DNA from 3 places in the Streptomyces lydicamycinicus genome. Region 1 is predicted to be linked to each of the others. Evidence: riboswitches for the same ligand, from Rfam matches in the RefSeq annotation. Region 1 holds a riboswitch; each other region holds the start of a gene.
The links. Region 1 has a riboswitch for cyclic di-AMP ahead of TU31_RS28920 (M23 family metallopeptidase). Riboswitches for the same ligand answer to the same signal wherever they lie in the genome.
Positions count from the first base shown of each region.

Region 1 (10,212 bases):
GGGCCTGGCTCACCTCTTCGAGCATCTGATGTTCCAGGGTTCCGCGCAGGTGAAGGGCAACGGCCACTTCGAGCTGGTGCAGGGCGCCGGCGGTTCGCTCAACGGCACCACGAGCTTCGAGCGCACCAACTACTTCGAGACCATGCCCGCCCATGAGCTGGAGCTCGCGCTCTGGCTGGAGGCGGACCGGATGGGCTCGCTGCTGACCGCGCTCGACGAAGAGTCACTGGAGAACCAGCGCGACGTCGTCAAGAACGAACGCCGCCAGCGCTACGACAACGTCCCCTACGGCACGGCCTTCGAGAAGCTCACGGCCATGGCGTACCCCGAGGGCCACCCGTACCACCACACGCCCATCGGGTCGATGGCCGATCTGGACGCGGCGTCCCTGGAGGACGCGCGGGCCTTCTTCCGTACGTACTACGCGCCCAACAACGCCGTCCTGTCGGTCGTCGGCGACATCGACCCCGAGCGGACGCTGGCCTGGATCGAGAAGTACTTCGGTTCGATCCCCTCGCACGACGGCAAGCAGCCGCCCCGGGACGGCACCCTGCCCGACATCCTCGGCGGCGAGCTGCGCGAGGTCGTCGAGGAGGACGTACCCTCCCGCGCCCTGATGGCGGCCTACCGCCTGCCGCACGACGGCACCCGTGAGGCGGACGCCGGTGACCTGGCGCTGACCGTCCTGGGCGGCGGCGAGTCCTCCCGCCTGTACAACCGGCTGGTGCGCCGCGACCGCAGCGCCGTCGCCGCCGGCTTCGGCCTGCTGCGGCTGGCCGGCGCCCCCTCGCTGGGCTGGCTGGACGTGAAGACGTCCGGCGGGGTCGAGGTTCCCGACATCGAGCGCGCGGTCGACGAGGAGCTGGCCCGGTTCGCCGCCGAGGGGCCGACGCCGGAAGAGATGGAGCGGGCGCAGGCCCAGCTGGAGCGCGAGTGGCTCGACCGGCTGGCCACGGTCAGCGGCCGCGCCGACGAACTGTGCCGCTTCGCCGTCCTGTTCGGTGACCCGCAGCTCGCGCTGACCGCCGTCCAGCGCGTGCTGGACATCACCCCGGAGGAGGTGCAGGCCGTCGCCAAGGCCCGGCTGCGCCCCGACAACCGCGCGGTGCTCGTCTACGAGCCCACCGAGCCGACCGACGCCGCCGACACCGAGGAAGGGGAGGCGGACCAGTGAGCGACGCCACCACCCACGCCGATTCCCCCGTGAGCACCATGGACTTCCACCCGCAGCCCCAGGGGGGCGCACCCAAGCCGTGGGCCTTCCCTGCCCCCGAGCGCAGCCAACTGCCCAACGGGCTCACCCTCCTGACGAGCCACCGTCCCGGCCAGCAGGTCGTCGCCGTCGAGATCAACCTCGTCGCGCCGCTGGACGCCGAACCCGAGGGCCTGGACGGCGTCGCCACGATCATGGCGCGTGCGCTGTCCGAAGGGACCGACACGCTCGACGCGGAGGAGTTCGCCGCCGAGCTGGAACGCTGCGGCGCCACCCTGGACGCGCACGCCGACCACCCCGGTGTACGGGTCTCCCTCGAGGTGCCGGTGTCCCGGCTGAACCGTGCGCTCGGCCTGCTCGCCGACGCGCTGCGGGCGCCCGCCTTCCCGGAGAGCGAGGTCGAGCGGCTGGTCCGCAACCGCCTCGACGAGATTCCGCACGAGCTCGCCAACCCGGCCCGCCGCGCCGCGATGTCGCTGTCCAAGGAGCTGTTCCCGGCCACCGCCCGCATGTCGCGGCCCCGGCAGGGCACCGAGGAGACCGTCGCGCGTATCGACGCCGCGGCCGTCCGTGCCTTCTACGACGCCCATGTACGGCCCGCCACGGCCACCGCCGTAGTGGTCGGTGACCTCACCGGCGTCGACCTCGACGCGGCGCTCGCCGGCACCCTCGGCGCCTGGACCGGCTCCACGGCTGAGCCGCTGACGGCCGCGCCGATCGTCGCCGACGACACCGGCCGGGTGGTGATCGTGGACCGCCCCGGGGCCGTCCAGACACAGCTGCTCATCGGCCGTATCGGTGCCGACCGGCACGACCGGGTGTGGCCCGCGCAGGTCCTCGGCACGTACTGCCTGGGCGGCACCCTCACCTCCCGTCTGGACCGCGTGCTGCGGGAGGAGAAGGGCTACACCTACGGGGTGCGGGCCTTCGGCCAGGTCTTGCGCTCCACCGCCCCCAGCTCCCCGGAGGGCTCCACGGGCGCCGCGCTGCTCGCCATCAGCGGCTCGGTGGACACCGGCTCCACCGGCCCGGCGCTCGAGGACCTGTGGAAGGTGCTGCGCACCCTCGCGGCAGAGGGGCTGACGGACGAGGAGCGGGATGTCGCCGTGCAGAACCTCGTCGGGGTCGCGCCGCTGAAGTACGAGACCGCGGCGGCTGTCGCGGGCACCCTCGCCGACCAGGTGGAGCAGCAGCTGCCGGACGACTTCCAGGCGCAGCTGTACGCCCGCCTCGCGGAGACCGGCACGGTCGAGGCGACCGCGGCGGCGGTCAACGCCTTCCCCGTGGACCGGCTGGTGACGGTCCTGGTGGGCGATGCGGCACAGATCGCCGAACCGGTCAAGGCGCTGGGCATCGGAGAGGTGACCGTCGTCAGCGGCTAGTCCGGCCGGGGTGACGGAAGGTCATATATCGACATGCGGCTCCCGTGGTGCTTTTCGGCCACGGGAGCCGCCGTATGTCCGGTTTATCGCGGCTGGTGCCCCGGTTCTTGTGGCATCCCGCACAAAAAAGCTGATCTGTTTGCCGATTGAAAGTTGCCCCGTTTAGCGTCAGTCCGGCTGTTCGTCACAAGTCCGCCACAACAGTGGCACCGGGCAGCCATCGCCGAGTCCCCGTACGGCGCGAGCCAGGGGAGCCGGGGACCCATATGTCCCTTGGGGTGAATCGGACTCCTCTCCGAGGAGTCCGTAGGAGACCTTCCTGCTCCGAACCCGTCAGCTAACCCGGTAGGCGAGAAGGAGGGAAAGGACAAGCCAGCACATGGCGTTCATCCGTGCCACCGGGAAGCACCGTCGCACGAGCCGTCCCGTCAAGACGGGCCGCAACATCGCCGGCATAGCCACCCTCGCGGCCGGTGGTGTGGTCGCTTCCGTGGCCTCGCCGGCGCTGGCCGCGACGGACGAGGCACGCCCGCACGACACCGGGCTCCAGCAGGCCGTCGTGCTGGGGGACGAGCTCGCCAGCCGGGTCGAGGCCCAGGCCGACGCGCAGCAGGCCGACGCGGAGATCGCCGCGGCGAGGGCGAAGGCCGAGGCCGTCGCCAAGAAGCAGGCCGACGAGGCCAAGCGGCGTGCCGAGGCGGCGAAGAAGAAGGCCAAGGCCGCCCACGAGGCCAAGGTGCGCGCCGCCCGCGACGCGGAGCGCAAGCGCCTCAACGCCTTTGTCGCCCCGATTGCCGACTCCTACGTCTCCACCTCCTACAAGGCCTCCAGCGGCCTGTGGTCCTCCGGCAGCCACACCGGCATCGACTTCCACGCCGCCTCCGGCACCAGCGTCCACGCGGTCGGCTCGGGCACCGTCGTCGAGGCCGGCTGGGGCGGCTCGTACGGCAACAACATCGTGATCAAGATGAACGACGGCACGTACACCCAGTACGGCCATCTGTCGTCGCTCGGTGTCTCGGTCGGCCAGCAGGTCACCCCGGGCCAGCAGATCGGCCTCTCCGGCGCCACTGGCAACGTCACCGGCCCGCACCTGCACTTCGAGGCCCGCACCGGCGCCGACTACGGCTCGGACATCGACCCGGTCGCCTACCTGCGCGGGCACGGCGTCAACGTCTGATCCCGCGCCCTGTCGGTGCCGCGCCCCCCCACTGGCCAGCACCACACGCCGAGCGTCCTTCGGAGCCCCGGTCCCACGGCCGGGGCTCCGGCGTATCCGGAGGGCGGCGAGCGCGCACGGGTTGCGCTGACGGCCCGCTACTTCCGGCCAAAAATTATCCATGAATAACCAGGCGCCGTCGGAAAAGCCGTGCCGGTCGAATAGAGTCACGGAAAAGCCGCCGACCGGCGGCGTTTCCAGGGGATTACGGCGGAGGCACGGAAGATGCGAGGCCATATTTCCGCGCATGCGGTGTGCACGGCGATTCGCGACGACATTGTCTCCGGTGCGCTGGCGCCGGGGAGCCGGCTGATCGAGGAGATCCTGGCGGCCCGTTACGGTGTCTCCAGAGTGCCGGTGCGCGAAGCGCTGCGCACCCTTCAGTCCGAGGGCTTCGTCACCACACGCCACCACGCGGGCGCCTGCGTCGCCGAACCCACCGAGCAGGAAGCCGCCGATCTCCTGGACATCCGGGCCCTGTTGGAGCCGCTGGGCGCCGCCCGCGCGGCCGCCCGCCGCAGCCCGGCCCACCTCAAGGTGCTCCGCGGCCTGGTACGCCTCGGCCGCGAGCGGGCCCGTCACGGCAACCCCGCGGATCTGCGCCAACTGGACGGCTGGTTCCACGAAACGCTCGCCCAGGCGGTCGGCAGCCCCAGCCTGACGGCGCTGCTGACCCAGCTGCGGCGCAAGATCGAGTGGATGTACACGGTGGAACTGCCGTCCCGGCCCGGCGAGTCCTGGGACGAACACGGCGCGGTGCTGGACGCGGTGGCGCGGGGAGACGCGGAACGGGCGCGCGCCCTGATGGCGGCTCATGTCGAGCGCTCGCTTCCGGTCTACCGGCTGCGGCGCCCCGCCGCCCCCGAGGTGAGGGATCCGAAACGGCCCGTCAACACGGCACGCGTCCGCCCTTAACAATCGCCCCGTATACAAAGAGGCGCGAAATCGGCAGCCGTGGCGCGTGGCGGTGCGTTATTCGAATCCGAGCCTGCATTTGGCATGCCGATTTTCATCGGCGTCGCGTGCGCTTAATGGTGTGCGCTTTTTCGGAGTACCCCGGATGGCGTTCGCCGCTGATCCCGGTTATCGGTTGCCATCGCCCCCGGATGGGGGTCGCCCCGGAATTCCCGTGCATCCCTCCCGCAACGGAAGGCGCGCAGCGAAACGGCCCCGCAGTGGCAACCGATGGTCACCACTGCGGGGCCGCCGCATGCAGCAGAGGTCCTGGCGGACTCAGACGGTCTCGGGGAGCTCCTCGAGACCCTCGGCGACGAGCTTGGCGAGACGGTCGAGCGCCGCCTCGGCGCCCTCGGCGTCGGAGGCCAGCACGATCTCCTCGCCACCCTGGGCGCCGAGACCGAGGACCGCCAGCATGGAGGCCGCGTTGACGGGGTTGCCATCGGCCTTGGCGATCGTCATCGGGACGCCGGAGGCGGTGGCCGCACGGACGAAGATCGACGCGGGACGGGCGTGCAGGCCCTCGGCCCAACCGACATTGACGCGGCGCTCTGCCATGGTGTTGCCCTTCAAAGTCGTGACAGTTGTCTAGACCAGTCTCTCACGCTGCCGGGTGTGGTCCGCCAGCCCTGCGTTCCGGCCCGCGCGGCCGTGAGGCCCTTGGGAGGCCCGGCGGGCCGTACGTCCTACGGGGTCGCAGCCTGCCCCGCACCCCGAGCGTACGCGCGCCGGGTCGGTTGTCGGTGGCCGGTCGTACGCTGTCCGCATGCAGACGCCGCCGGAGCACGCATACCCGACCCACTGGGAAGCCGACGTGGTGCTGCGTGACGGCGGCACGGCGCGGATCCGCCCCATCACCCCCGACGACGCCGAGCGGTTGGTCTCCTTCTACGAGCAGGTCTCGGACGAATCGAAGTACTACCGCTTCTTCGCGCCCTACCCACGCCTGTCCGACCGCGATGTGCACCGTTTCACCCACCACGACTACATCGACCGGGTCGGGCTCGCCGCCACGGTCGGCGGCGAGTTCATCGCCACCGTCCGCTACGACCGGATCAACGACCAGGGACTGCCCGCCAAGGACCCCGAGGACGACCAGGCCGAGGTGGCCTTCCTCGTCCAGGACGCCCACCAGGGCCGCGGAGTCGCCTCCGCCCTCCTGGAGCACATCGCGGCGGTCGCCCGCGAACGCGGCATCCGCCGGTTCGCCGCCGAGGTGCTCCCCGCGAACTCCAAGATGATCAAGGTGTTCACGGACGCCGGCTACACCCACAAGCGCACCTTCGAGGACGGCGTGGTCCGTCTCGAGTTCGACCTGGAGCCGACCGAGCAGTCCATGGCCGTGATGCGCGGCCGCGAGCAGCGCGCCGAGGCCCGCTCCGTGCAGCGGCTGCTCGCGCCGGGCTCGGTCGCCGTCATCGGCACCGGCCGGGCCCCCGGCGGCGTCGGCCGTACCGCCCTGCGCAGCCTCCTGGACTCCGGCTTCACGGGCCGGGTGCACGCCGTCAACCACGCCTTCCCCGAGGACCTGCAACGGCTCGACCCGGAAGACGTGCCGGCCGTCCGCGCCCTGCGGGAGATCACCGACCCGGTCGACCTCGCCGTCATCGCCGTCCCCGCGGACAGCGTCCCCGAGGTGATCCGTGACTGCGGTGAGCACGGGGTCCAGGGCGTGCTGGTCCTGTCCTCCGGGTACGCCGAGGCGGGCCCGGAGGGCCGGGAGCGGCAGCGCGCCCTGCTCCGGCAGGCCCGGTCGTACGGCATGCGGCTGATCGGACCCAACGCCTTCGGCCTGATCAACACCGCCCCCGACGTCCGGCTGAACGCCTCGCTCGCCCCGCGGATGCCCGGTGCCGGCCACATCGGCCTGTTCACCCAGTCCGGCGCCATCGGCATCGCCCTGCTCAGCGGACTGCATGCGCGCGGCCCCGGTGACGGCGGGATCGCCGGTGTCTCCGCCTTCGTCTCGGCCGGCAACCGCGCCGACGTCTCCGGCAACGACCTGCTCCAGTACTGGTACGAGGACCCGGACACCGATGTCGTGATCCTCTATCTGGAGTCCATCGGCAACCCCCGCAAATTCGCCCGCCTCGCCCGCCGCACCGCCGCCGTCAAACCGGTGGTGGTCGCCAAGGGCGCCCGGCACAACGGCACCGCCCCGCCCGGCCACGCGGTGCCCACCGTCCGGGTCCCCGACAGCACCGTCGCCGCTCTGATGCGCCAGGCCGGTGTGATCCGCGTCGACACGGTCACCGAGCTGATCGACGCCGGGCTGCTGCTGGCCTCCCAGCCGCTGCCGGCCGGCCCGCGGATCGCCATCCTCGGCAACTCCGAGTCGCTGGCCCTGCTGGCGTACGACGCCTGCCTGACCGAGGGGCTGCGCCCGCAGCGCCCCCGCGTCCTGGCCTCCGCCGCGACACCGGACGACTTCCGGGCCGCGCTCGCCGAGGCGCTCGTCGCCGACGGCTGCGATGCCGTGGTCGTCACGGCCATCCCGTGGGTGGGGGAGGGAGCCGCTGTCTCCCCGGGGAGCAGCGAGGGCGCCGCGCTCGCCGACGCCCTGCGCACCGCCGCGACCGCCCACCCACAGAAGCCGGTCACGGTCGTCCACCTCGCGATGGACGACCTGGCGGAGACGCTCGCGGCACCGGCCCAACCGGCCGAGTCCCCGGCTCCCGTCGGGGGCAGCCCCGAGCCGGCGGCCCGCCCCGCGCACCCGGCCCCGGCGCCCCCGTCCGTCCCGCCCGCCCCGGCTCGTGCCCCACGCCCCCCGGTCCCCACGGGCCCGCCGCCCACCCTCGCCGCACGCCAGGCAGCCCCGGCCCGCGACGCCGAGGCCGACCCCCCGCGCCGCCCCCGTCGGGAGCCCCTCCGGATCCCCGCCTACCCCGCCGCCGAGCGCGCCGTCCGCTCGCTCGCCGAGGCCGTCCGCTACGCCGCCTGGCGCCGGGAGGCCGCCGACCCGGGCCGGGTGCCGGAGTACGACGACATCCAGGAGGCCCAGGCCGGCGCCGACATCGAGCGTCTCCTGGACCGGCTCGCCCCCGACGTCCCCAGTGGCCGCTCCGTCCCGGTGCCGCCCCAGGACGCCGAAGTCCTGCTCGCCCGTTACGGCATCCACACCCTCCCCGTCCTCCCGGCCCCCGACCCGGACACCGCCGTCCGCGCCGCCGCCCGCCTCGGCTATCCGGTGGCCCTCAAGACCACCGCACCCCATCTGCGCCACCGCCCCGATCTCGGCGGCGTACGCCTGGACATCGCCGGTGAGGCCGAACTCCGCCGTACCTACGCCGAATTGACCGACTACCTCGGCTCCCCGGAGGAGCTGCGCCCGGTCGTCCAGTCCATGGTGCCGCGCGGCGTGGACACGGTCGTCCGTGCCGCCATCGACCCGGCCGCCGGCGCCGTCCTCTCCTTCGGCCTCGCCGGGGCGCCCTCCCAGCTGCTCGGCGACATCGCCCACCGCCTCATCCCCGCCACCGACCGCGAGGTCGCCGAGCAGATCCGCTCGATCCGCGCCGCCCCGCTGCTGTTCGGCTGGCGCGGCTCCCAGCCCGTGGACACCGCCGCCCTGGCGGAGCTGCTGCTGCGCGTCTCCCGGCTCGTCGACGACCACCCGGAGGTGGTCGGCGTGGACCTCGAACCGGTCGTCGTCGCAGCCCACGGGCTGTCCGTCCTCGGTGCGACCGTCCGGCTGGCCAGGCCCCCTGCCACCACCGACCTCGGCCCCCGCCGGCTGCCCGTCTACTGAGGCTCTCGCGGCCCGGTACGCCCCGTAAGATGGACTCCATGGCTAAGACCGGTACGACGACCCAGGGGCTGCGCGCGGCGATCGAGCGCAGTGGCTATTACCCGACGCTCGTGGCCGAGGCGGTGCAGGCCGCGGTCGGCGGTGAGCCGGTGGTGTCGTACCTCGTCCATCAAGAGACGACCTTCGACGCCAACGAGGTCCGCCGCCATGTCACGGTCCTGGTCCTCACCGGCACCCGCTTCATCGTCAGTCACACCGACGAGCAGGCCGCCGACGCCACCTCACCGTCGCCGTACGCCACCACCTCCACCGAGTCCGTCAAGCTGGGCCGGATCTCCTCCGTGGTGCTCAGCCGGGTGGTCGCCAACCCGGAGTCGTACACCCCGGGCCAGCTGCCCCGTGAGGTCGTGCTGACCATCGGCTGGGGCGCGGTCGCCCGCCTGGACCTGGAGCCGGCCGCCTGCGGCGACCCCAACTGCGAGGCGGACCACGGCTACACGGGCTCCTCCACCGCCGACGACCTCTCACTGCGGGTCAGCGAGGCCGGGGACGGCCCGGACTCGGTGCGCGAGACGCTCACCTTCGCCCAGGCGCTCTCCGAGGCCACCGCGGCCACCACCACCCGCTGATGGTCCACACCGCCCCCGCCTGGCCGGAACCCGAACCGCTCGACCCGCTCAGCGCCCCGGTACCCCGGTACGGCACCGCCTCCCTCGCCGATCTGCTGCCCACCATCGCCACCGGGCTGGGCATACCCGGCCTCGCGGGCGCGATGGAGCTGGCGCCCGCCGACCGCGCCTGTGTCTTCCTGATCGACGGCCTCGGCTGGGAGCTGCTGCGTGCGCACCCGGAGGAGGCACCGTTCCTCACCTCGCTCCTGGGCACGTCGTTCAACGGCAGCGGCCGACCGCTCACCGCGGGCTTCCCCTCCACCACGGCCACCTCCCTCGCCTCGGTCGGCACCGGACTGCCGCCGGGCGCCCACGGCCTGCCCGGCTACACCTGCGAGGACCCGGCGACCGGCGCCCTGATGAACCAGCTGCGCTGGTACCCGTGGACCGACCCCTATGTCTGGCAGCCGTATCCGACGGTCTTCCAGCTCGCGGACGCCGCCGGCATCCACACCTGCCAGGTCTCCGCGCCGAACTTCCAGCACACCCCGCTCACCAAGGTCGCACTCAGCGGCGGCACCTTCCACGGCCGGCTCTCCGGCGAGGAGCGGATGGACCTGGCCGCCGAACAGCTCGCCGCCGGTGACCGTTCGCTGGTCTACACGTACTACTCCGAGGTCGACGGCAAGGGACACCGCTACGGCGTCAACTCCGATGCCTGGCGCGGCCAGTTGATGTACGTCGACCGGCTCGCCCAACGGCTGGCCGAGCAGCTGCCACCGCGCAGCGCCCTCTACATCACCGCCGACCACGGCATGATCGACATCCCCTTCGACCCCGATTCCCGGATCGACTTCGACGAGGACTGGGAACTGCGCGCCGGCGTACGCCTCTTGGGCGGCGAGGGCCGGGCCCGGCATGTGTACGCCCACCCGGGCGCGGCCGCCGATGTGCTCGCCGTATGGCGCGAGGTGGTCGGTGAGCAGATGTGGGTCGCCAGCCGCGAAGAGGCCATCGCCGCAGGGTGGTTCGGGCCGCAGGTCGACGACCGGGTGCGTGCCCGGATCGGCGATGTCGTC
Region 1 is NZ_BBNO01000008.1:600,655-610,866, reverse strand. Features, by position in the region: gene TU31_RS28930 (M16 family metallopeptidase) at 1-1,174, shown strand, start outside; gene TU31_RS28925 (M16 family metallopeptidase) at 1,213-2,595, shown strand; cyclic di-AMP (ydaO/yuaA leader) riboswitch at 2,807-2,962, shown strand; gene TU31_RS28920 (M23 family metallopeptidase) at 2,975-3,775, shown strand; gene TU31_RS28915 (GntR family transcriptional regulator) at 4,040-4,729, shown strand; gene TU31_RS28910 (HPr family phosphocarrier protein) at 5,048-5,329, opposite strand; gene TU31_RS28905 (bifunctional acetate--CoA ligase family protein/GNAT family N-acetyltransferase) at 5,538-8,522, shown strand; gene TU31_RS28900 (DUF5998 family protein) at 8,561-9,151, shown strand; gene TU31_RS28895 (alkaline phosphatase family protein) at 9,151-10,212, shown strand, end outside.

Region 2 (10,212 bases), on a different contig from region 1:
GAACAGCGCCAGCGTGGAGCGCAGCAGCGCCGGATAGCGCAGCCCGACGGTGGTGCGCAGGGCCGGCAGCCGGAGCCGCAGCAGCACGGCCATCAGCAGCATCAGCGCCGCGTTGACCCAGTACACGGTGCGCCAGCCGCCCAGTTCGGCGAGCAGCCCGGCGGCCGTACGGGCCAGCAGGATGCCGAGCAGCAGTCCGGTCATGACGGTGCCCACGGTCCGGCCGCGCTCGGCGGGCGCCGCGAGGGTCGCCGCGTACGGCACCACGACCTGGGCGGCGACCGAGGCCAGACCGGTCAGGGCGGTGCCGGTGAGCAGGAGGGCGGCGTTGGGGGCGCTCGCCGTGACGGTGAGGAAGACCGCGGTCGCCGCGGTCAGGGTGACGGCCAGCCGGCGCCGCTCCAGCAGATCGCCGAGCGGGACGAGCAGCAGCAGCCCGAGTCCGTAGCCGACCTGGGCGACGGTGACGACCAGTGCGGCGGTGGACGCGGACAGGTGCAGATCGCGGCCGATGACGTCCAGCAGCGGCTGGGCGAAGTAGTTGCCGGCGACGGAGAGCCCGGTGGCGACCGACATCAGCAGCAGGGTGCCGCGGCCCAGGCCCGGTCGCGTCGCGGGGGAGTCCCCGGCGTCCGGCTCCGGTATGTGCTCGGTCTCCATGACCTGACCTCCTCGGTGCGCCCACCGCCACCGCGGCGGCGGGCACGGTCCAGCCTGGGGCCGGGGGATCCATGAGTCCAACACATTGTTGTCATCGCATTGATCGTGGATGCAGATCAATGGCTTTAGAGTCGGTGGTCATGGAGCTTCAGCAGATGCGGTATGTGGTCGCGGTCGCCGAGACCGGTGGGTTCACCCGGGCCGCCGAGCGCTGTCATGTGGTGCAGTCCGCGCTCAGCCATCAGATCGCCCGGCTGGAGAAGGAGCTCGGGGCCCGGCTCTTCGACCGGACCAGCCGCAGTGTCCGGCTGACCGCCGCCGGGGAGGCCTTCGTTCCGGTCGCCCGGCAGGCGCTGGAGGCGGCCGAACGGGCCCGCGCCGAGGTGGCGGCGGCGACCGGGGAGGTGCGCGGCCGGCTCGCGGTCGGCGCGATCACCACCGTCGCGGCCGTGGATCTCGCCCGTGAGCTGGGGGCCTTCCGTACGCGGTGCCCGCAGGTGCGGATCAGTCTCCAGACCGACATGAGCGATGAGCTCATCGAACAGGTGCGGCAGGGCGTGCTGGACGTCGCCTTCGTCGGGCTGGTGCCCGCGGCCCGCACCGTCGGCGTACGGGAGAAGGAGCTGGCGCGCGGCGAGCTGGTCGCCGTCGTGCCGCCGGGGCATCCGCTGGCGGGGCGGGAGTGGACCACGCTGTCGCGGATGGCGCGGGAGACCTTCGTCGACTTCACGGCGGGGTCGGCGGCCCGCCGGCAGCGCGATGACGCGTTCCGTGCGGCGGGGCTGACCTCGGAGGTGGCGTTCGAGGTGACCACGGTCGAGTTCCTGGCGAAGCTGGTGCGGGCGGGCCTGGGCGTCGGCATGGTCCCGGAGGCCATCGCCTCCGAGCTGGCCGGGCTGCACATCGTGCGGGTGCGCCCGGCGCCCGAGCGGACCGAGCGGGTGGTGTGGAGCGGCCTCGGCCCGTCGCCGGCGGCGGTGGCCTTTCTGACCGGGCTGGGGGTGGAGGTGGCGTAGGGCCCGTCTTCGAAGCCCCGCCTGCCTCGCGGCGCACGACGGGACTGCGACGACAGGCCCTGGCCGGGCCCCGCCCGGTACGCGGGCGCGCCGTTGTGCGCCCAGCGGTTACGGTCGGAAGGTGCACGACAAGCCCCACACCACCGCCGCCGACGCCCCCGCGGGCTGCCCCGCCGCCGGGCCCGCCCCCGCGCTGTTCACCTGGGAGTTCGCCTCCGACCCGTACCCCGCGTACGCCTGGCTGCGCGAGCATGCGCCGGTGCACCGGACCGAGCTGCCCAGCGGTGTCGAGGCGTGGCTGGTCACGCGGTACACGGAGGCGCGGCAGGCGCTCGCCGACGCCCGGCTGTCCAAGAACCCGGTCCATCACAGCGAGGCCGCGCACGGCAAGGGCAAGGTCGGCATCCCGGGGGAGCGCAGCGCCAACCTGATGACGCATCTGCTCAACATCGACCCCCCGGACCACACCCGGCTGCGCCGGCTGGTCTCGAAGGCGTTCACCCCGCGCCGGGTCGCCGCCTTCGCCCCGCGGGTCCAGGAGCTGACCGACCGGCTCATCGACGCCATGATCGCCAAACCGGGCGGCGCCGGGGAGGCCGACCTGATCCATGAGTTCGCCTTCCCGCTGCCCATCTACGCGATCTGCGATCTGCTGGGGGTGCCGCGCGAGGACCAGGACGACTTCCGGGACTGGGCGGGCATGATGATCCGGCACGGCGGAGGGCCGCGCGGCGGCGTCGCCCGCTCCGTGAAGAAGATGCGCGGCTATCTCGCCGAGCTGATCCACCGCAAGCGCGCGTCGCTGGGCGACACCGCCGAGGCGGACGAGGATCTGATCTCCGCCCTGATCAGGGCCTCCGACCACGGGGAGCATCTGACCGAGAACGAGGCCGCAGCGATGGCCTTCATCCTGCTCTTCGCGGGCTTCGAGACCACCGTCAACCTCATCGGCAACGGCATCTACGCGCTGCTGCGCCACCCCGCCCAGCGGGAGCTGCTCCAGAAGTCGATCGCGGCGGGCGACACCGAGCTGCTCGCCACCGGCATCGAGGAACTGCTCCGCTACGACGGCCCCGTGGAGCTGGCGACCTGGCGGTTCGCGACCGAGGAGCTGACGCTCGGCGGGCAGCGGATCGCCGAGGGGGACCCGGTCCTGGTGGTGCTGGCCGCCGCCGACCGCGATCCGGCACGCTTCGACGAGCCGGATGTGCTCGATCTGACCCGGCGTGACAACCAGCATCTGGGATACGGGCACGGCATCCACTACTGCCTGGGCGCGCCGCTCGCCCGGCTCGAAGGACAGACCGCGCTGGCGACCCTGCTGACCCGGCTCCCGGACATCCGGCTTGCGGTGGAACCGGATGATTTGCGCTGGCGCGGCGGACTCATCATGCGCGGACTGCGTTCACTTCCGGTGGAGTTCACTCCGGATCGGCCCTGACCAGCGACAAGACAAAATGTGACGCAGAGTCAACCGCGTGACCATTACGTGATCCGCACTACACCGACTTGTGACTACCCGAGACCCCGGCTACCTTTCGACCCGACGATCGACTGGCTTCACTCGATCGGTCGAAGCGGTGATGTGGGGGACCGGTGTAACGGTGCCGCTCGCGTGCGTCGGCCGGCCGGAGGCTCCGTCGAGCAGCTCGAAGAGCTCGTCGAACAACTCAACCGCCGCGCGAAAGGCATCCGCATGCGTTCCGGGAACGGCCGACATCGTCGCCCCCGTCAGGCACCGGCCATCTTTGTCACGGCGGGAGTGACCGGCGCCGGCTTCGCCCTCCCCCTCCTCGGGGCGAGCGGCGCACACGCCGCCGACACCGCGACCTGGGACAAGGTCGCCCAGTGCGAGAGCGCCGGCGTGTGGAGCGCCGCCTCGGGCAACGGCTACTACGGCGGCCTCCAGCTGACCCAGGAGATGTGGGACAACTACGGCGGCTCGGCCTACGCCTCGCGGCCCGACTACGCCAGTCGCTCCCAGCAGATCGCCGTGGCCGAGTCGATCCTCGACGACCGCGGGCCGGACGCCTGGCCGAGCTGCGCCGTGAACGCGGGGCTGACCGGCGACGGCAAGGCCCCGGATGTCGACCCGGGCAGCACCAGCACCCCCGCACCCGACCCGTCGGACTCCCAGGGCTCCCTCGACCCCTGGGACACCTCCGGTTCGTCCCGGTCGCACGACGACGGGGACTCCGCCGGGCAGGACGACGCGCCGCGCGACGAGCACGGCGACGCGGACAGGCGGCCGTCCGACGCGACGCCCTCGCCCGACCCCTCGGACTCCGGCGAGCCCGGCGACGCGTCCACGAGCCCGGAGCCGTCCGACCCGGCGACGCCCGGCGACCGGGACGACGACCCGTCGCGGTCCGCCGACCCGTCCGAGGACGACCCGTCCGGCAGCCCCTCCACGGACCCGTCCGAGGACGGCAGCCGTACGGACAGCACCGGCACGCCGCACAAGGTGCCCACCAAGGGCAAGCACCGCGGCGAGGCGGGCGACGAGGGCGCCAAGGGCAGCGACGACGGCAGGTCCGGCGGCCGGCACGCCTCGCGGGGCGACGACGCGCACCGTACGGGCCCGGCGGCCGACGGCGACTACACGGTGCGCCCGGGTGACAGCCTGTCAGCCATCGCCGTGGCTCACCGGCTGCCCGGGGGATGGAGCGCGCTGTACGACCGCAACGAGGGCGTCATCGGGTCCGACGCGGACCTGATCCAGCCCGGCCAGCAGCTCGATCTCGGGCGGAACGCGGGGTAGTTCGGCACCCTTCGCCCTCTTTTGGGAAAGTGAGACAAGGGTCTCGTTGACTCCGGTGGGGTCCGGTCTGCGCAACACCGGCATACCGGGCCTCACCTGCGGATATGTAACCAACCCGTGATCAAAAACGGTCAACTTGGTTCAGATGGTGGGGTTTGAACCCCAAGGGCATTACTGCTTAACGTCAGGATCGCTCGCCAAAGCGGGCCCTTCGATCACACGCCGAATCCTGCCGGTGGTCGAAGGCACTTGACGCGCAAGCGCCGAAGGCAGGAGCGGGGGACCCAGGATTTGTGCCGGCCCCGCCCGTGAAAACGGGTCAACCGGCTTGGGGTGAAGCCACGTGCGTCCTGCGCACACGGCCGGGCGACTCATCAGTCCGAACCCGACAGCTCACCTCGCAGGCGTCGGTGAGGAAACGAACGAACCATGCTGATCTTCAAGGGCAAGCACCGTCGTCCCTCCAAGGCCGTCCGCGTCGCCACCCTCGCCGGTGTCGCCGGTGCCGCCGTGGCCGTGCCGCTGATGGGCGCCACCTCCGCCTCCGCCGCCTCCGTCGCCACCTGGGACAAGGTCGCCCAGTGCGAGTCCGGCGGCAACTGGTCGATCAACACCGGTAACGGCTACTACGGTGGCCTCCAGTTCTCCAACTCCAGCTGGGCCGCCGCCGGTGGCACCCAGTACGCGCCGCGCGCCGACCTGGCCAGCAAGGCCCAGCAGATCGCCGCCGCCGAGAAGCTCCTCGCCATCCAGGGCCCGGGCGCCTGGTCCTGCGCCGGTGCGGGCAACCTGACCGCCGGTGGTCCGTCCCCCGACGTCGACACCTCCACGCAGACCAAGTCCGCGCCGAAGCAGGAGTCGGCCGAGCCGGAGGCCAAGAAGGCCCCGTCCGAGGACCGTGCCTCGCGGTCCGCCGAGCGCAAGTCCACCGGTCACGGCAACTACACCGTCAAGGCGGGCGACACCCTCGCCAAGATCGCCAAGGCCCACGGCACCGACTGGAAGTCCGTCTACAAGGCCAACAAGTCGGTCATCGGCGGCAACCCGAACCTGATCATCCCGGGTCAGCAGCTCAACGTCTGAGCCGGAGCTCACCGGGGCTCCTGAGGGCCCGAGCGGCGGGCCCCTCTTTCCTCCGTGAGACCGCCCCGTCACGGCGCGCCCTTCCCCCCAGCGCGCCGTGGCGGGGCTTCTCGTGTCCCGGACCGCTCCCAAGCCCCCCGGCCGCCGGCAGGCCGCTGACCGGCACTGTTCCGCCACGTTTCCCCTTCGGCGAACAATGTGCCAAACGTCCCGCGAACTGGGCCTTTGGGCAGGTTTTCGGGGGTGTTCCGTCCCACGGAGCGGGCCAAGGGCAGGCGGACGAGCCCGGGGCCGTTAGGCTCATGCGCAGAACGCCAGACACCCACGAAGGAGACAACGTGCCGTCGATCGACGTCGTCGTAGCCCGCGAAATTCTCGACTCGCGAGGTAATCCCACGGTCGAGGTCGAGGTCGGCCTCGACGACGGCAGCACCGGCCGTGCCGCCGTCCCGTCCGGCGCCTCCACCGGCGCCTTCGAGGCCATCGAGCTCCGCGACGGCGACCCGAACCGCTACCTCGGCAAGGGCGTCGAGAAGGCCGTCCTGGCCGTCATCGAGCAGATCGGCCCGGAGCTCGTCGGCTACGACGCGACCGAGCAGCGGCTGATCGACCAGGCGATGTTCGACCTGGACGCCACCGACAACAAGGGCTCGCTCGGCGCCAACGCCATCCTCGGCGTCTCCCTCGCCGTCGCGCACGCCGCCTCCGAGGCCAGCGACCTCCCGCTGTTCCGCTACCTCGGCGGCCCGAACGCGCACGTGCTGCCCGTCCCGATGATGAACATCCTGAACGGCGGCTCGCACGCCGACTCCAACGTGGACATCCAGGAGTTCATGATCGCCCCGATCGGCGCGGAGTCCTTCTCCGAGGCGCTGCGCTGGGGCGCCGAGGTCTACCACACCCTCAAGAAGGTCCTGAAGGAGCGCGGCCTGTCCACCGGTCTCGGTGACGAGGGTGGCTTCGCCCCGAACCTGGGCTCCAACCGTGAGGCCCTCGACCTCATCCTGGAGGCCATCAAGCAGGCCGGTTACGCCCCCGGCCAGGACATCGCGCTCGCGCTGGACGTCGCCGCCTCCGAGTTCTACAAGGACGGCAAGTACCAGTTCGAGGGCAAGGACCGCTCGGCCGCCGAGATGACCGAGTACTACGAGGAGCTGGTGGCGGCCTACCCGCTGGTCTCCATCGAGGACCCGCTGTTCGAGGACGACTGGGCCGGCTGGAAGGTCATCACCGACAAGCTCGGCGCCAAGGTCCAGCTCGTCGGCGACGACCTGTTCGTCACCAACCCCGAGCGCCTCGCCCGCGGCATCGAGGAGGGCTCCGCCAACGCGCTGCTGGTGAAGGTCAACCAGATCGGCTCGCTGACCGAGACCCTGGACGCCGTCGAGCTGGCCCAGCGCAACGGCTTCAAGTGCATGATGTCGCACCGCTCCGGTGAGACCGAGGACGTCACCATCGCCGACCTCGCCGTCGCCACCAACTGCGGCCAGATCAAGACCGGCGCCCCGGCCCGCTCCGAGCGCGTCGCCAAGTACAACCAGCTGCTGCGCATCGAGGAGATCCTCGACGACGCCGCGGTCTACGCCGGCCGCTCCGCCTTCCCGCGCTTCCGCCACGGCAGCTGACGAAGACGGCCCGCTGCCAGCCGGACAGGGCAGCAGGGGCTGAACGGGCGAGGCAATCGCCCCGCGCCCCGTACGTCCCCGGCGACGGTCCCGTACCGTTGCCGGGGACGTACCTGCTTGAAGCAGTCAGGCGTCCGTCAGTGAAGGGGAGACGACGTGCCCGCGGACCGGTTCTCGACCGCGACCCGACTCAAGGCGCTCGGCGAGCAGGCCGCCGCCCGCGTCTACCGCGCCCGCCCGCCCCGCCGCAACCGCCTCACCGGCCGTGCCGCCCTGCTGGCGCTGGTGATGTGCTCCCTGGTCGTCGCGCTCGCGTATCCCATAAGGCAGTACGTCTCCCAGCGCTCCGACATCGCCGAACAGCGCCGCAAGGCCCAGGACGCCGGTGCGGCGCTGGACCGGCTGCGGGAGCAGAAGGCCCGCTGGCAGGACCCCGCGTTCGTACGCCAGCAGGCCCGCCGGCATCTGCACTACGTCATGCCGGGCGAGGCCGGATACATCGTCCCGGACGGCTCCGGCACCGGTCCCGCACCCAAGGGGGCGCGGGCGGCGCAGCGTCCCTGGTACGAGAATCTGTGGGACGCCGTCGACGCCGCCGACAAGCGGTGACGCCGGCCCGTACCGCCGGCGGGCGGCAGCCCGTACTGTCGACAGCGGACGGCCCGCCGCGCCGCACCGCCCCCTCCACACCACTCACCTCACCGAAAGCGCACATGGACACCCCCCCGCCCCAGACCGAGCCCACCGAGCCCACCGCCGCGGACATCGCCGCCTTCAAGGAGCAGCTCGGCCGCCCGCCCCGCGGGCTGCGCGCCATCGCGCACCGCTGCCCCTGCGGCCAGCCGGATGTCGTCGAGACGGCGCCGCGCCTGGAGGACGGCACGCCCTTCCCCACGCTCTACTACCTCACCTGCCCGCGCGCGGCCTCCGCGATCGGCACGCTGGAGGCCAACGGCGTGATGAAGGAGATGTCCGAACGGCTGGCGACCGACCCGGAGCTCGCCGCCGCCTACCGGGCGGCCCACGAGGACTACATCCGGCGGCGGGACGCCATCGAGGTGCTGGCGGGCTTCCCGAGCGCGGGCGGCATGCCCGACCGGGTCAAGTGCCTGCATGTCCTCGTCGGCCATTCGCTGGCGGCCGGGCCGGGCGTCAACCCGCTCGGTGACGAGGCCCTCGCGATGCTGCCGGAGTGGTGGAAGAAGGGGCCGTGCGTGACCCCGTGCCAGGACACCACCGGAGACCGGGACGCCCCCGAAGGAGACGCCACGTGAAGCGGGTCGCCGCCATCGACTGCGGTACGAACTCCATCCGGCTGCTGGTCGCGGACGCCGACCCGGCAACGGGTGAGCTGAAGGACCTCGACCGCCGGATGCAGATCGTCCGGCTGGGCCAGGGCGTGGACCGCACCGGGCGGCTGGCGCCCGAGGCGCTGGAGCGCACCTTCGCGGCCTGCCGGGAGTACGCCGCGGTGATCAAGGGCCTGGGCGCCGAACAGGTCCGCTTCGTGGCGACCTCCGCCTCCCGGGACGCGGAGAACCGCGACGACTTCGTCCGCGGGGTGGTGGACATCCTGGGGGTGGAGCCCGAGGTGATCACCGGTGACCAGGAGGCCGAGTTCTCCTTCAACGGCGCCACCAAGGAGCTGACCGGCCGCGCCGACTTGGCACGGCCGTTCCTGGTGGTCGACATCGGCGGCGGCTCGACCGAGTTCGTGCTCGGTGACGCGTCCGTCCGCGCCGCCCGCTCGGTCGACGTCGGCTGCGTCCGGATGACCGAGCGGCATCTGGTGCACGAGGGCCAGATCAGCGACCCGCCCACCGAGGGCCAGATCGCCGCGATAAAGGCCGATGTCGCCACGGCGCTGGACCGGGCCGAGGAGACCGTCCCGCTGCGCGAGGCCGCCACCCTGGTGGGGCTGGCCGGCTCGGTGACCACGGTCGCCGCGATCGCGCTGGGCCTCGACCGGTACGAGTCCGAGGCCATTCACCACTCCCGGATCTCCCTGGCGAAGGTCCGCGAGATCACCGACCGGCTGCTGTCCTCCACCCATGCCGAGCGCGCGGCCATCCCCGTCATGCATCCGGGCCGGGTCGACGTGATCGCCGCGGGTGCGCTGGTGCTGCTGTCGATCATGGAGCGGACCGGCGCGGCGGAGGTCGTCGTCAGCGAGCACGACATCCTCGACGGCATCGCCTGGAGCCTCGCCGGCTGAGGTGAGCACGGGGCGGCAGAGGTCCGGCAACGGCCTCTGCCGCCCGGCTTTTTGAGCGGGCCGGCGGCCTGTCTGAGCGGCTTTCAGGGGGCTTTCGGCGGGCCTCGCGGAGGGGCCGGCGAAGAAAGTTCGTGAAATCCTTCACATGAAAAAGCCTGTCGTTGGACGAACAATCTCAGCGTTCGGCCCTCATTCGAAGGTCCTAGGTCTTCTCGACCCGGCGAATGCGCGGTTCCGTACGCCGCGCCGAGGCGCCCGCGGAGGCGGTGGTTCAGCCGCCCGACGGGCCGTGACGCCGGAACAACGCCTGATCAACAGGGGTCTCCAACGCCTTGCGTCCTACAGTGGTTCCGCTTTGGACTATGGCGTCGGTCACGAAGCCGGCGGAGTGTAGCAGATGCCCCTTCGGTGCTTGTGAAGGGGCTCACGAGCGACCCCCCATGTGGGGGTGGATACTCGATTGCATGAGCACCACGGAGCGTCCCAGGATCCTCGTTGTAGGCGGTGGGTACGTAGGCCTGTACGCGGCACGCCGCATCCTCAAGCAGATGCGGTACGGCGAGGCGACCGTCACGGTCGTCGACCCGCGCTCGTACATGACGTACCAGCCCTTCCTCCCCGAAGCTGCTGCCGGCAGCATCTCCCCCCGCCACGTCGTGGTGCCGCTACGACGCGTGCTCCCCAAGGCGGAGGTCCTCACCGGCCGGGTCACCACCATCGACCAGGACCGCAAGGTCGCCACGATCGCCCCGCTGGTCGGCGAGGCGTACGAGCTGCCCTTCGACTACCTGGTCATCGCGATGGGCGCGGTCTCCCGCACCTTCCCGATCCCCGGCCTGGCCGAGAACGGCA
Region 2 is NZ_BBNO01000005.1:496,175-506,386, forward strand. Features, by position in the region: gene TU31_RS19875 (MFS transporter) at 1-660, opposite strand, end outside; gene TU31_RS19880 (LysR family transcriptional regulator) at 801-1,676, shown strand; gene TU31_RS19885 (cytochrome P450 family protein) at 1,798-3,117, shown strand; gene TU31_RS19890 (transglycosylase family protein) at 3,373-4,437, shown strand; cyclic di-AMP (ydaO/yuaA leader) riboswitch at 4,689-4,859, shown strand; gene TU31_RS19895 (transglycosylase family protein) at 4,867-5,520, shown strand; gene eno (phosphopyruvate hydratase) at 5,823-7,145, shown strand; gene TU31_RS19905 (FtsB family cell division protein) at 7,302-7,754, shown strand; gene TU31_RS19910 (DUF501 domain-containing protein) at 7,859-8,419, shown strand; gene TU31_RS19915 (Ppx/GppA phosphatase family protein) at 8,416-9,360, shown strand; gene TU31_RS19920 (NAD(P)/FAD-dependent oxidoreductase) at 9,825-10,212, shown strand, end outside.
Region 2: it holds a riboswitch for cyclic di-AMP, as region 1 does, so the genes downstream of both, TU31_RS19895 (transglycosylase family protein) here and TU31_RS28920 (M23 family metallopeptidase) in region 1, are expected to answer to the same signal.

Region 3 (10,212 bases), on a different contig from region 1:
TCCGTGAGGCGGCGGAACAGGAGCGCACCCTGGAGGCGGTGGCGGGCCGGCTGGAGCGGGCGCTGCGGCGGGAGGGCGGGCGGCGCGACGGGGTGGAGCAGACCGAGGGCTTCACCACTGCCGTCCTGGCCGAGATCCCCGCCAACGGGCCGTCCGTGCTGCGTGTGCTCAACCGGGGCCACCCCTCGCCGCTGCTGCTCACCCCGGACGGCGGGCTGCGCGAGCTGCTGCCGGGGGCACCGGCGCCGCCCCTCGGGCTGGGCGAGATGGCACACCGGCCGGACCGGCCGGACGAGACGTTCTTCCCGGCCGGGGCCCTGCTGCTCTTCTTCACCGACGGTGTGACCGGTGCCCGGGACCTGCTCGGCCGCTACTACAACCCGTCGGGCAAACTGCGCGGCTGCCGGTTCCCCGGCCCGGACGTCCTCGTGGACACCGTGGTTGAGGATGTGGCACGGCATACGGGCGGTGCGTCGGCCGACGACATGGCACTGCTGGCGGTGCAGCGGCCTATGGGGGTGTAGGCGGTGGCCCGTAGGAGGGCTTGGCGGGCGGGGGCCTATGGGGGCGGGACCCGCGTAGGGGGGACGGGCGGGCGTACGGCGGGCCGTACGGGAGCCGGGGAGCGCATCCGCCCCCCGGCCCCGCTCAGCGCCCCGGCGTGCCCCTCGCGCCGGAGAGGCTGTGCAGGCTCTGGCCATGCGGGCCGGTGAGCGCGACCGGGTGTCCGTCGAGCGCGAGGGTCAGGTGCAGGGCGTCGTCCGGGCGGGGCGAGTGGGGTGCGGAGTCGGTGATCCACGGCAGCACGGAGTGGTGCTCGTTGGAGATCCAGTGGCCGCCGCCGGGCCGCCCGGCGAGCAGCGACCGTACGAGACGGGCGAACTCCTCGCGGCGGGCGGGCGGGAGATAGGGCAGCACGGCGCTGTGGAAGATGACCAGCGTCGCCTCGGGCGGTGCCTCGGCGGCGAGCGCGGGCAGCTCGTCGATCAGGTCGCCGCGTACCATCCGCGGCCGCGGCGCCGGCCGCACCGTGTCAACGGCCGCGGACAGCCGTGCCGCACGCTCCCCGTCACCCGGCCATACGAGCGCCTGGAGCCAGCGCAGATCGTCCGGTTCGTCGACCGGATCGAGCGGGTCGAGGTCGATGCCGGCCCGCCAGACGATCTGCGGCAGCCGTTCGGGCAGCTCGTCGGCCGCCCCTCCCGTACGGCAGGTGAACACCAGCGGGCTCTCCGGCGCCCCCAGCTCGGCCCGGCGGCGCGGCCCGTCCTCGCCTGCGGCCTCGTACCGATAGCGATAGCGGTCGGGGTGCAGACACAGCCCCGCCGACGTGCCGGCCTCCAGCAGCGCCAGCGGCTGCGGCAGACGGGCGAGCAGCGGCAGCAGGGTGGCGCAGCGGGCCGGTTCGTTGGTCTGGGTGGCGCGCTGCATGATCACCGCGCGCACCTCGTCCCAGTGCCGGATCGTCCACTCGCGCCAGCGCCCGTACGCGGCCGCACCGCGCGGGCCCATTTCGGCGTGCGGGCCGTCGAGATAGCGGACGGCGGCGAGCAGGAGGTCCGGCTGCTGTTTGCTGCCGGCGGGCAGCGAACCGGACAGCAGATCGCAGAACTCCGGGTCCTGGCTGATCCGCGCGCTCAGCTCCTCGTGCGCGTCGGACCGGCCGCGCGCCTCCCGCCAGGAGAACTCCCGGTACCGCTCCGCCACTCCCCACGCGTAACCGGCAGCCCGTCCGGCGTTCCCGGTGTTCCCGACGTTGACGACCATGATCCGACGTTACTGCTCTCACCCTCCGTAGCTGAGGGGCACCCCTGCGCATAACGACTGGCACACAATCCGCGCGAGATCGTTTAGGGGTGGCGGGCCAACTCGCCCGGATTGCTGCCCTGCTGGCCGAAAAGACCGCGCGGCAGCTCGTGCGGAGCGCATACGGATTCGTGGGAACGCTTGGAATTCGGTCGCCGTCTCTATTACTGTCCGATAACGCAGCGCGGTCGTCCCAGCCGTCGCCCGAGGCGGCACCGCGCGCCGACGCCGAATCCCGCACGCGCTTTTCACGCACCCCCAAGCACTTCGAACTGCACCAAGGGAACCGGGGAACCACTTCCTTGGGGTGAATCGGACGCCCTCCGCCAGCGGGCGTCCGTAGGAGACCTTCCTGCTCCGAACCCGTCAGCTAACCCGGTAGGCGAGAAGGAAGGAAAGGAGTGCGCCCCCGTGGCGTCCAACAGGCCTACCCCCGAGGACCCGACCGCCTACGCGCTCGATGACCGAGGTGCCTTCGCCGGCCCCGGCGTCGATGACGGCGACGGACCGTGGGAGGAATGGAATCCCACCGAGGAATCCACCCGTTCCGTTCGAGGCAAGCACCGCGTCGCCAAGCAGCGCGGCGGTGGATTCGCCCGCAGCGGCACCGTCCTGGGTGTCGGAGTCATCGCGGCGGTCGGTGCGAGCGGAATGGCCTCGGCCGAGGACCGTCCGCCGGTGCCGATCTCGATGCCCGACATCGGCGGCATGGCCGACGACCTCTCCGAGAAGCTGCCGGACGCCAAGGAGCTTCCCGGCATCGGCGAGCTGATATCCGACGAGGACTCCGCGGCCACCGACGCCGCCTCGGCTCCCGCCGACGGCGCGGCCACTGTCGCTTCCACGCGGACGGGCGCGGACACGGGTAACGCCGCGGGCGCCGGTGAGGCGCTGCGCAGCCGCATCCTCCAGCAGGCCGACGCGCAGCAGGGCAGCGCCGAGCAGGAGGCCCGCGACGCCGCCGAAAAGGCCGCTGTCCAGCAGGCCGCAACGGAAGCCGCCGCCCACCAGAAGTCGGCCGAAAAGGCCGCAGCAGCCAAGAAGGCGGCCGAGATGGAGGCCAAGCGCAAGGCGGAGGAAGCGGCCCGGCGGAAGGCGGAGGCCGAGCGCCTCGCCGAACTGGCGAAGAGCTTCATCGCCCCCGTGTCCTCCTACACGCTCACCGCCAGCTTCGGCCAGGCCGGCGACCGCTGGGCCGCCGACCACACCGGACAGGACTTCGCCGCGCCGACCGGCACCCCCGTCAAGGCGGTGCACTCCGGCACCATCACCCAGGCCGGCTGGGCGGGCTCTTACGGCTACCGCATCGTCCTCACCCTCGACGACGGCACCGAACTCTGGTTCTGCCACCTGTCCTCGATGGTGAAGACCTCCGGCAAGGTCAACACCGGCGACGTCATCGGCCGCGTCGGCGCCACCGGCAACGTCACCGGCCCCCACCTCCACCTGGAGGTGCGCCCCGACGCCGGCGACCCGATCGACCCGATGCCGTGGCTGCGCGATCATGGGCTCAGCGTGTGACGGACGGCGTGTGTGCGTGACCGACGGGGACCGTGCATGGCCGATGGCCTCAACGTATGAGCGGCTACATGGGCGCATGATCGACGGCCTCAACGCATGAGCGGCGACATGGGTGCCTGAACACCGACCTCAATCGGTGTGCATCTGACGGGAGTTGCCTGTACGCGCACCGGGGGAAGAGGACGGAATAACTCCTCTTCCCCCGACGCTGCAACAACGTATGACCGCCGCACACAGCGCTCCAGACATCGCAGGCAATCCCGGCCCCCGAAGCCCCCTCGGCCGCAGGCCCCTCGGCTCGCTCTCCGTCTCCCCGCTGTCCCTCGGGGGCAATGTCTTCGGCTGGACGGCCGACGAAGCGACGTCCTTCGCCGTGCTCGACGCGTATGTGGCGGGCGGCGGCAATTTCATCGACACCGCCGACGCCTACTCGTACTGGGTCCCCGGCAACGAGGGCGGCGAATCCGAGACCGTCATCGGCAACTGGCTGGCCTCCCGCGGCAATCGCTCCGAGGTCGTCATCGCCACCAAGGTCGGCGCCCTCCCCGGTTACAAGGGCCTGTCCCCCGCCACCATCAAGTCCGCGGTCGACGCCTCGCTGACCCGTCTGCGCACCGACTACATCGACCTCTACTACACCCACTACGACGACGAGTCGGTCGAGGTCCCGGAGTTCCTCACCGCCCTCGACGACCTCGTCCGGGCCGGCAAGGTCCGCGAGATCGCCGCCTCCAACATCTCGGCGCAGCGCCTGGAGGAGTCCCTGGCCTGCTCGGCCCGCGAGGGCCTGGCCCGCTATGTCGCCCTCCAGCCCCACTACAACCTGGTCTCCCGCGACACCTACGAGGGCGAACTCGCCGAGGTCGCCGCCCGCCACGACCTGGCCGCCGTGCCGTACTACGCCCTCGCCTCCGGCTTCCTGACCGGCAAGTACCGCCCGGGGACCCATGTCGACAGCGCCCGCTCGGGAGGCGCCGCCAAGTACGTGGACACCGACCGCGGCCGCCGCGTCCTCCAGGCCCTCGACACCGTCGCCACCGCCCACCGCGCCGAACCCGCCACCATCGCCCTCGCCTGGCTCACCGCCCAGCCCACCGTCGCAGCACCGATCGCGAGCGCCCGCACGGTGGAACAGCTCCCGGCACTACTGGCGGTGGGCGATGTGACCCTGACGGAGGACGAACTCAAGCTGCTGGATGAGGCTTCGGCCTGATGTAATCGGGCCTTCAACAAGGTTGTGGGGTGGTGGCGTTGGAACCTTGCGTCCCACCCCACCTGTCGGCGTCATGGCGTGCGGTCGTGACGTTTCGCTGTCACGTGGTGCCGTCGCACCGCCGATGGTCCACCGCCACCCACGAAGCGAGTGCCATCCCACCCGCCACCGCGAACACCGAAGGCCACGCCCCGATCTTCTTCGCCAACGGATGCGACCCGGCAAACGCGGCGACATACATTCCGCACAATGCCGCAGCTGTTGCCCCTCCGGCCTGTCGCTCCCACTCCTTGGCCGCAACGGCCCCGGCCGCCGCCAGCGCCATACCCCCGAGCGGCCGCTTCTTGCTCCAGCGAGCCACACCGTAGCCACCTACCAGGCCACTTGCTGCAACCACTGCTGTGGGAATCCGGGCCATCAGTACAACCTCCTCATCAGGGACGACTTCTCCGAGCCTACGCACAGGTTGCCGGTGCCGGCCCTCCGTCGTCGCCCTACAGGGAGACCCTGGCGGGCTTCCTCGAACGCTTGCGGCGACATTCTCCGGTTGCGCTGTTCGGGTAGCTCCCCCTGAGTGGCTCAAGGCCGAACTGAGGGCGTCGCAAGGGAAAAAGTGCAGTGGTGCCGGCAGGCATGGAGAAGGGCGGGCACGACTTGTGCCGCAGAGTCGACGTCGTGCCCGGCAGTTGAACAAGCACGAGCGTTTGCTGTCCGGGCGGCGTGCTCGGAGTCATTCCTGCCCCCCGCGCAATGCCTGTCGGATGACCTTGGCTATGGCCGTGGCCAGCTCGACGGGAACCGCGTTGCCGATCTGACGAGCGATCTGTGACTTGCTGCCGAACCAACGGAAGTGCTGAGGGAAGCCCTGGATCAGTGCTGCTTCGAGGTGTGTGATGGGCCGGTGCTCATCGGGGTGGAGATAACGTCCCTTCTCCGGCTTGAAGAACTCCGTCCTGATGGTGACCGAGGGCTTTTCCCAGACAAGGCGTCCCATGACATCGCCCGAGCCGGAGTGGTGGTTCATCCAACTCTCTGTCGAGAGCAACTTCCCACCGACCTTCGAAGCATTTACCAGGTCATGTCGATTGCCGCCTGGGGGAATGGCCCTGTAGCGAGCCAGCGACAATTCTGTCGGATTTCGCCCGATGTGTAGCTGCGACGTTCGGAAGGGACCGGGCATCTGATTCCGGATGCGATCGATGAAGGCCTGATTCAGGTGCCCGGTCTCCTTGACTTTGCGTGAGATGCGCACCAGTGCGGGGGTGTCGTGAGCAGTCACAATGGGGAGGTCGGTGCCTGTTACGCGCGGTGTGACGTGTTTTAGGCATTCGGCGAGCGTAACCCAGTCATTGGCCCTACTGCCTTCGCCCGGAGTCGCAGGAGTGGCGAAGCTGAGCTGCGTATTCTTCTCCGTTCGAGGCTCAGGAATCTGCGGCTGCTCCGGGCGCCCGTGTGTTGCCGACGGGTGCTCGACCATCGGGTGGTCGGTCCGGGTGCCGATGATAATGGTGCGCTTGCGTGCCTGGGCGACACCGAAATCCGCGGCGTTGAGCAGTTCCTCGCAGATCTCGTAGCCGGCTTCTTTGAACTCTGCGCGAAGGTTCTCGAATTCTTGCGACGTGCTGAATCGGTCAACGTTTTCGATGACGAAGATCTTCGGATTCACCTTTTCGACGACCTTGAAGTATTGTCGCCACAACTGATTTCGAGGGTCGTCCGGATTCTCTTTCCCGAGGCCGGAGAATCCTTGGCAAGGTGGCCCGCCCAGGATTACCTCTGCCTTGGGGAGTTCGCCCTGGGCCCAATCCGAAATGTCGCCGAGGTATACGTGATCCGTACCCCCTGACAGCTTGCCGAAGTTCTCCGCATAGGTCATGGCCGCCGCGGCGTCGACTTCCACTGCGGCGACAGGTGAGAACGCTGATTGAGTGGTCGAATCGTCATCGGGGATGGTCGAGCCGTCAACCGCGACGCGGAGGAACCCCTGTGTCAGCCCGCCCGCCCCGGAGAAGAGGTCGATCATTCTGATGGGGTCGGGGGCGTGCATGCTCATGCCGGCGAGTGTAGCCGGCACGACTGACAAGGGGCATTGTTCTTGCACAGCACCGGTGTTGATGTGGCATCAGCCAGGATCGTCGGAGGCTCTCGACGGTCCTGAGTCAGCGGCGTCGAGCTGTAGCGGAAAGGGTTGTCGCGACCTGATCCGCAACCGCCACCGGATCCTCGTGCTCCCAGAAGCGCAGTACCGTCCACCCCTGTTCCACGAGATGTTCGGTTGTTTCACGGTCACGGGCGATGTTGCCGTCGAGCTTGTTGCGCCACCAGTTGGCGTTGGCCTTGGGGTGGGTGGCGTGTTCGGGGCAGCCGTGCCAGAAGCAGCCGTCGAGGAAGACCGCGACCTTGGGGCCGGGGAAGGCGATGTCGATCGTGCGGCGGGAGAACCCGGGGACGCGGCGCTGCAACCGGTAGCGGTGGCCGGAGGCGTACAGGAGCCGTCGTACAGCCATCTCGGGAGTGGTGTCCCGGCGGGCCTGGACGCTCATGCGAGCGGAGACCTCGGGGGACGAGGGAATGGCAGGCACGTGGCCATTGTGCCGGAGAGGCCGCCGGGTGTCAGGGCTGAGAGGTGGGCAACGGCCCGTAAGGCTCCGTGAGCCCGGCTCCTACGCCGGCGGCGGTGCGAGTGGCTCGCACTCCGACCGCTGCGCCCCCCACGCATGCACCAACGCCACCCGCCCCCACGCCTGGTACTCCCGCAGGTGCTCCAGCAGGTGTTGTTCCCGGGTGGCGAAGTCAGGAGTGGGGCCCAAGAGATGGGCCCGTCGGCGGTGGAACGACAGGGTCGTGGCCACGGTGGTGTATTCGGTGACGGCGCGGGCGGCGGCGGGGCCCTGGGTGCGGCGGGCCAGGTCGCGGGCCAGGGCGCGGGTTTTGAGGGAGGAGAGGGCGGTGGGCTCGGTGGGGGTGAGCCAGCCGGCGGTGATGTAGGGGGCGAGGTAGCCGCGTAGGGAGAGCAGTTCCTGGTTGCGGGCCCAGATGGCCAGCCAGGTGAGGGTGATGAGGACGGGGACCATGAAGAGGCCGTAGACGATGAGGAAGCCGAGGTCGCCCAGGGAGGAGGCGCCGTTCCAGATGGCGTGCAGGAGGACGGCGGTGAGCAGGCCGAGGAGGGCGAGGGCGCGGCGGGCGCCGCGGCGGCGGGGGTAGCGGGTGGCGGTGATGCCGAACGCGAGGCCGGTGAGGACGGTGAAGAGCGGGTGGGCGAAGGGGGAGACGATGATGCGGAGGAAGAAGGTGCCGGCGGTGAGTGAGTCCAGGCCGGAGTGGCCCAGGGACTGGTCCTCGCCGAAGGCGTTGCCCAGGTAGAGGACGTTCTCGGTGAAGGCGAAACCGGTGGCGGTGATGCCGGCGATGACGATGCCGTCCGTGATGCCGTCGAAGTCGCGCCGTCGGAAGCGGTAGAGGAAGAGCACGGCGGCGGCCTTGACCACTTCCTCGACGACCGGGGCGATCACCGTCGCGCCCCAGGCCTCGGCCTCGGAGGGCGAGGTGGAGGCGATGTTGGCGGCCAGCCAGTCGGTCGCGAAGCCGTTGGCGAGCAGTGCGACCAGGGTGGCGGCACAGGCGCCCCAGGTGAAGGCGAACGCGAGGTTGCGCCAGGGCTCGGGTTCGACGCGGTCGAGCCAGCAGAACGCTGCCACCAGGAGCGGTACCGGGAAGACGGCCAGGCCGAGTCCGACCAGGAATCCCTCGGTGCCGGTCTCCTGGCGGACCATGCCGATGATGATCACGCCGGAGAGCGCCAGCAGCGAGACCAGGGCGGCCGCGCGGAGCGTCTTGCTGCGCCAGGGCGGCGTCCGGCGGCGGGCATGCGCGGCGGTGGCCTTGTGCGTGTGCGGTGTGTACGGGGGCGGGGCTGGCGCGTGGGGCGGGTACGGGGGCGGCTGGGACGGGTACACCCATCGACCCTAACGAGGGGGCTTCGCCCTAGGTGTCGCGGCGGCGGAAGAGGAGGTCGTGGACGATATGTCCCTTGTCCAGGCCCTGGCCCTCGAACCGGGTGAGGGGGCGGAAGTCCGGACGCGGCGCGAAGCCCTGGTGGAGGTTCTCCAGCGTCGGTTCGGCGGAGAGCACCTCCAGCATCTGCTCGGCATACGGCTCCCAGTCGGTCGCACAGTGGACCAGGGCACCGGGCGCGAGCCGGGTCGTCGCCAGGGCGATGAACTCCGGCTGGATGAGGCGGCGCTTGTGGTGGCGCTTCTTCGGCCAGGGGTCGGGGAAGTAGATGCGCAGACCGGCGAGGGAGGCAGGAGCCAGCATCTCGCGCAGCAGGATGATCGCGTCACCGTTGGCCACCCGGATGTTGGACAGGCCGTTCCGCTCCGCGAGACCGAGCAGATTGCCCTGCCCAGGGGTGTGCACATCGCAGGCGAGGATGCCGGTGTCCGGGTCGGCGGCGGCCATCTGCGCCGTGGCCTCTCCCATGCCGAAGCCGATCTCCAGGACGACCGGCCGCCCGTCGAAGAAGGCGTCCAGATCGATACGGGAGAGTCCGTCGATGTCCAGTCCCCACGTCCCCCAGCGGCGGCGCAGCGCATCGGCCTGGCTGGGCGAGACCCGGCTGCGGCGCGGCTGGAACGAGCGGATCCGCCGCTCGTGATGGGAACCCGCGGGGTCGGCCGCGGGCCCCGTCCCGTCGGGGAACATCGGCTCCCCGCGCCGGGGGGTGGCGGCCGAGACCGCGGTGGCCCCGAGGTCGGATGCTTCCTGAGCGACGGGGGCACCGGCGGCGGAGGTCCGGACGGCTTTCGGAGCGTCTGATTCCGCAGCGGCGGGGGCGTGAGGGGTGGGGTTCTCGGACACAGTGCGTCCGATTCTACGGGGGCCGGGGGAGGCGACGGAGGGGCCGGCGGCGAACCCGGGCTTCCCAGGCGATGGCGGGGCGGAAGGGGGGAAATCCTCGGTGAAACCGAGGTTGGCGCGGTGAGTAGTGGCGTGCATACGATGCGGGGTCGACGTGGCAAAACCGAATCAGGGGGACTGTTCATCGTGTCGCAGGGTGGCCAGGGAAGCGCCGAGTATCCGCAGGGGCCGCCTCCGGCGGGTCAGGGGCCGCGGGAATGCCACCCGCCGGTCCGCCGGTCCCCGGGCAGGCCACACCGCCGCCCGTCGGCCACCCCGTACCGGGCCAGACCGCTCCGTCGCCGCCCGCCCCGCCGCAGGGACAGCAGCCCGGCCCGTACATGGGAGGGCCGGGGTATCAGCCGCAGGGGCAGCCCGGACCGGGGGGCCCGCAATTCCCGCCGCCCGTAGGCCAGCCCCAGGGGCCGCCTCCCCAGGGCTACGCGGGAGGCCAGCAGCCGCCGTACCCGCAGCAGGGCCAGGCACCCGGTCAGTTCCCGGGGCAGCCGCCGTTTCCCGGCGGGCCCACGGGGGCACCGTTCCCGGGCGGTCCGGGGCAGCCCCCCGGTCCGGGGCGCAGCGGGGTTCCCGTGCCGCTCATCCTGGCCATCGTGATGGTCGTGCTGGTCGGGGCGGGTGTCGGGGGCTACTTCCTCTTCACGGCGGATGACTCCGGCTCCCCGGCCGCGGACCGGCCCGCGAATGCCATGCAGCGGCTGTGGGAGGCACCGTCGCCCGCGTCCGACCGCGAGGGGCAGGGCGAGAACAAC
Region 3 is NZ_BBNO01000002.1:838,919-849,130, forward strand. Features, by position in the region: gene TU31_RS09160 (PP2C family protein-serine/threonine phosphatase) at 1-524, shown strand, start outside; gene TU31_RS09165 (DUF2332 domain-containing protein) at 649-1,767, opposite strand; cyclic di-AMP (ydaO/yuaA leader) riboswitch at 2,052-2,206, shown strand; gene TU31_RS09170 (M23 family metallopeptidase) at 2,218-3,327, shown strand; gene TU31_RS09175 (aldo/keto reductase) at 3,548-4,540, shown strand; gene TU31_RS39625 (hypothetical protein) at 4,641-4,958, opposite strand; gene TU31_RS09185 (DNA cytosine methyltransferase) at 5,271-6,593, opposite strand; gene TU31_RS09190 (very short patch repair endonuclease) at 6,700-7,083, opposite strand; gene TU31_RS09195 (PrsW family intramembrane metalloprotease) at 7,204-8,499, opposite strand; gene trmB (tRNA (guanosine(46)-N7)-methyltransferase TrmB) at 8,528-9,403, opposite strand; gene TU31_RS09205 (outer membrane protein assembly factor BamB family protein) at 10,033-10,212, shown strand, end outside.
Region 3: it holds a riboswitch for cyclic di-AMP, as region 1 does, so the genes downstream of both, TU31_RS09170 (M23 family metallopeptidase) here and TU31_RS28920 (M23 family metallopeptidase) in region 1, are expected to answer to the same signal.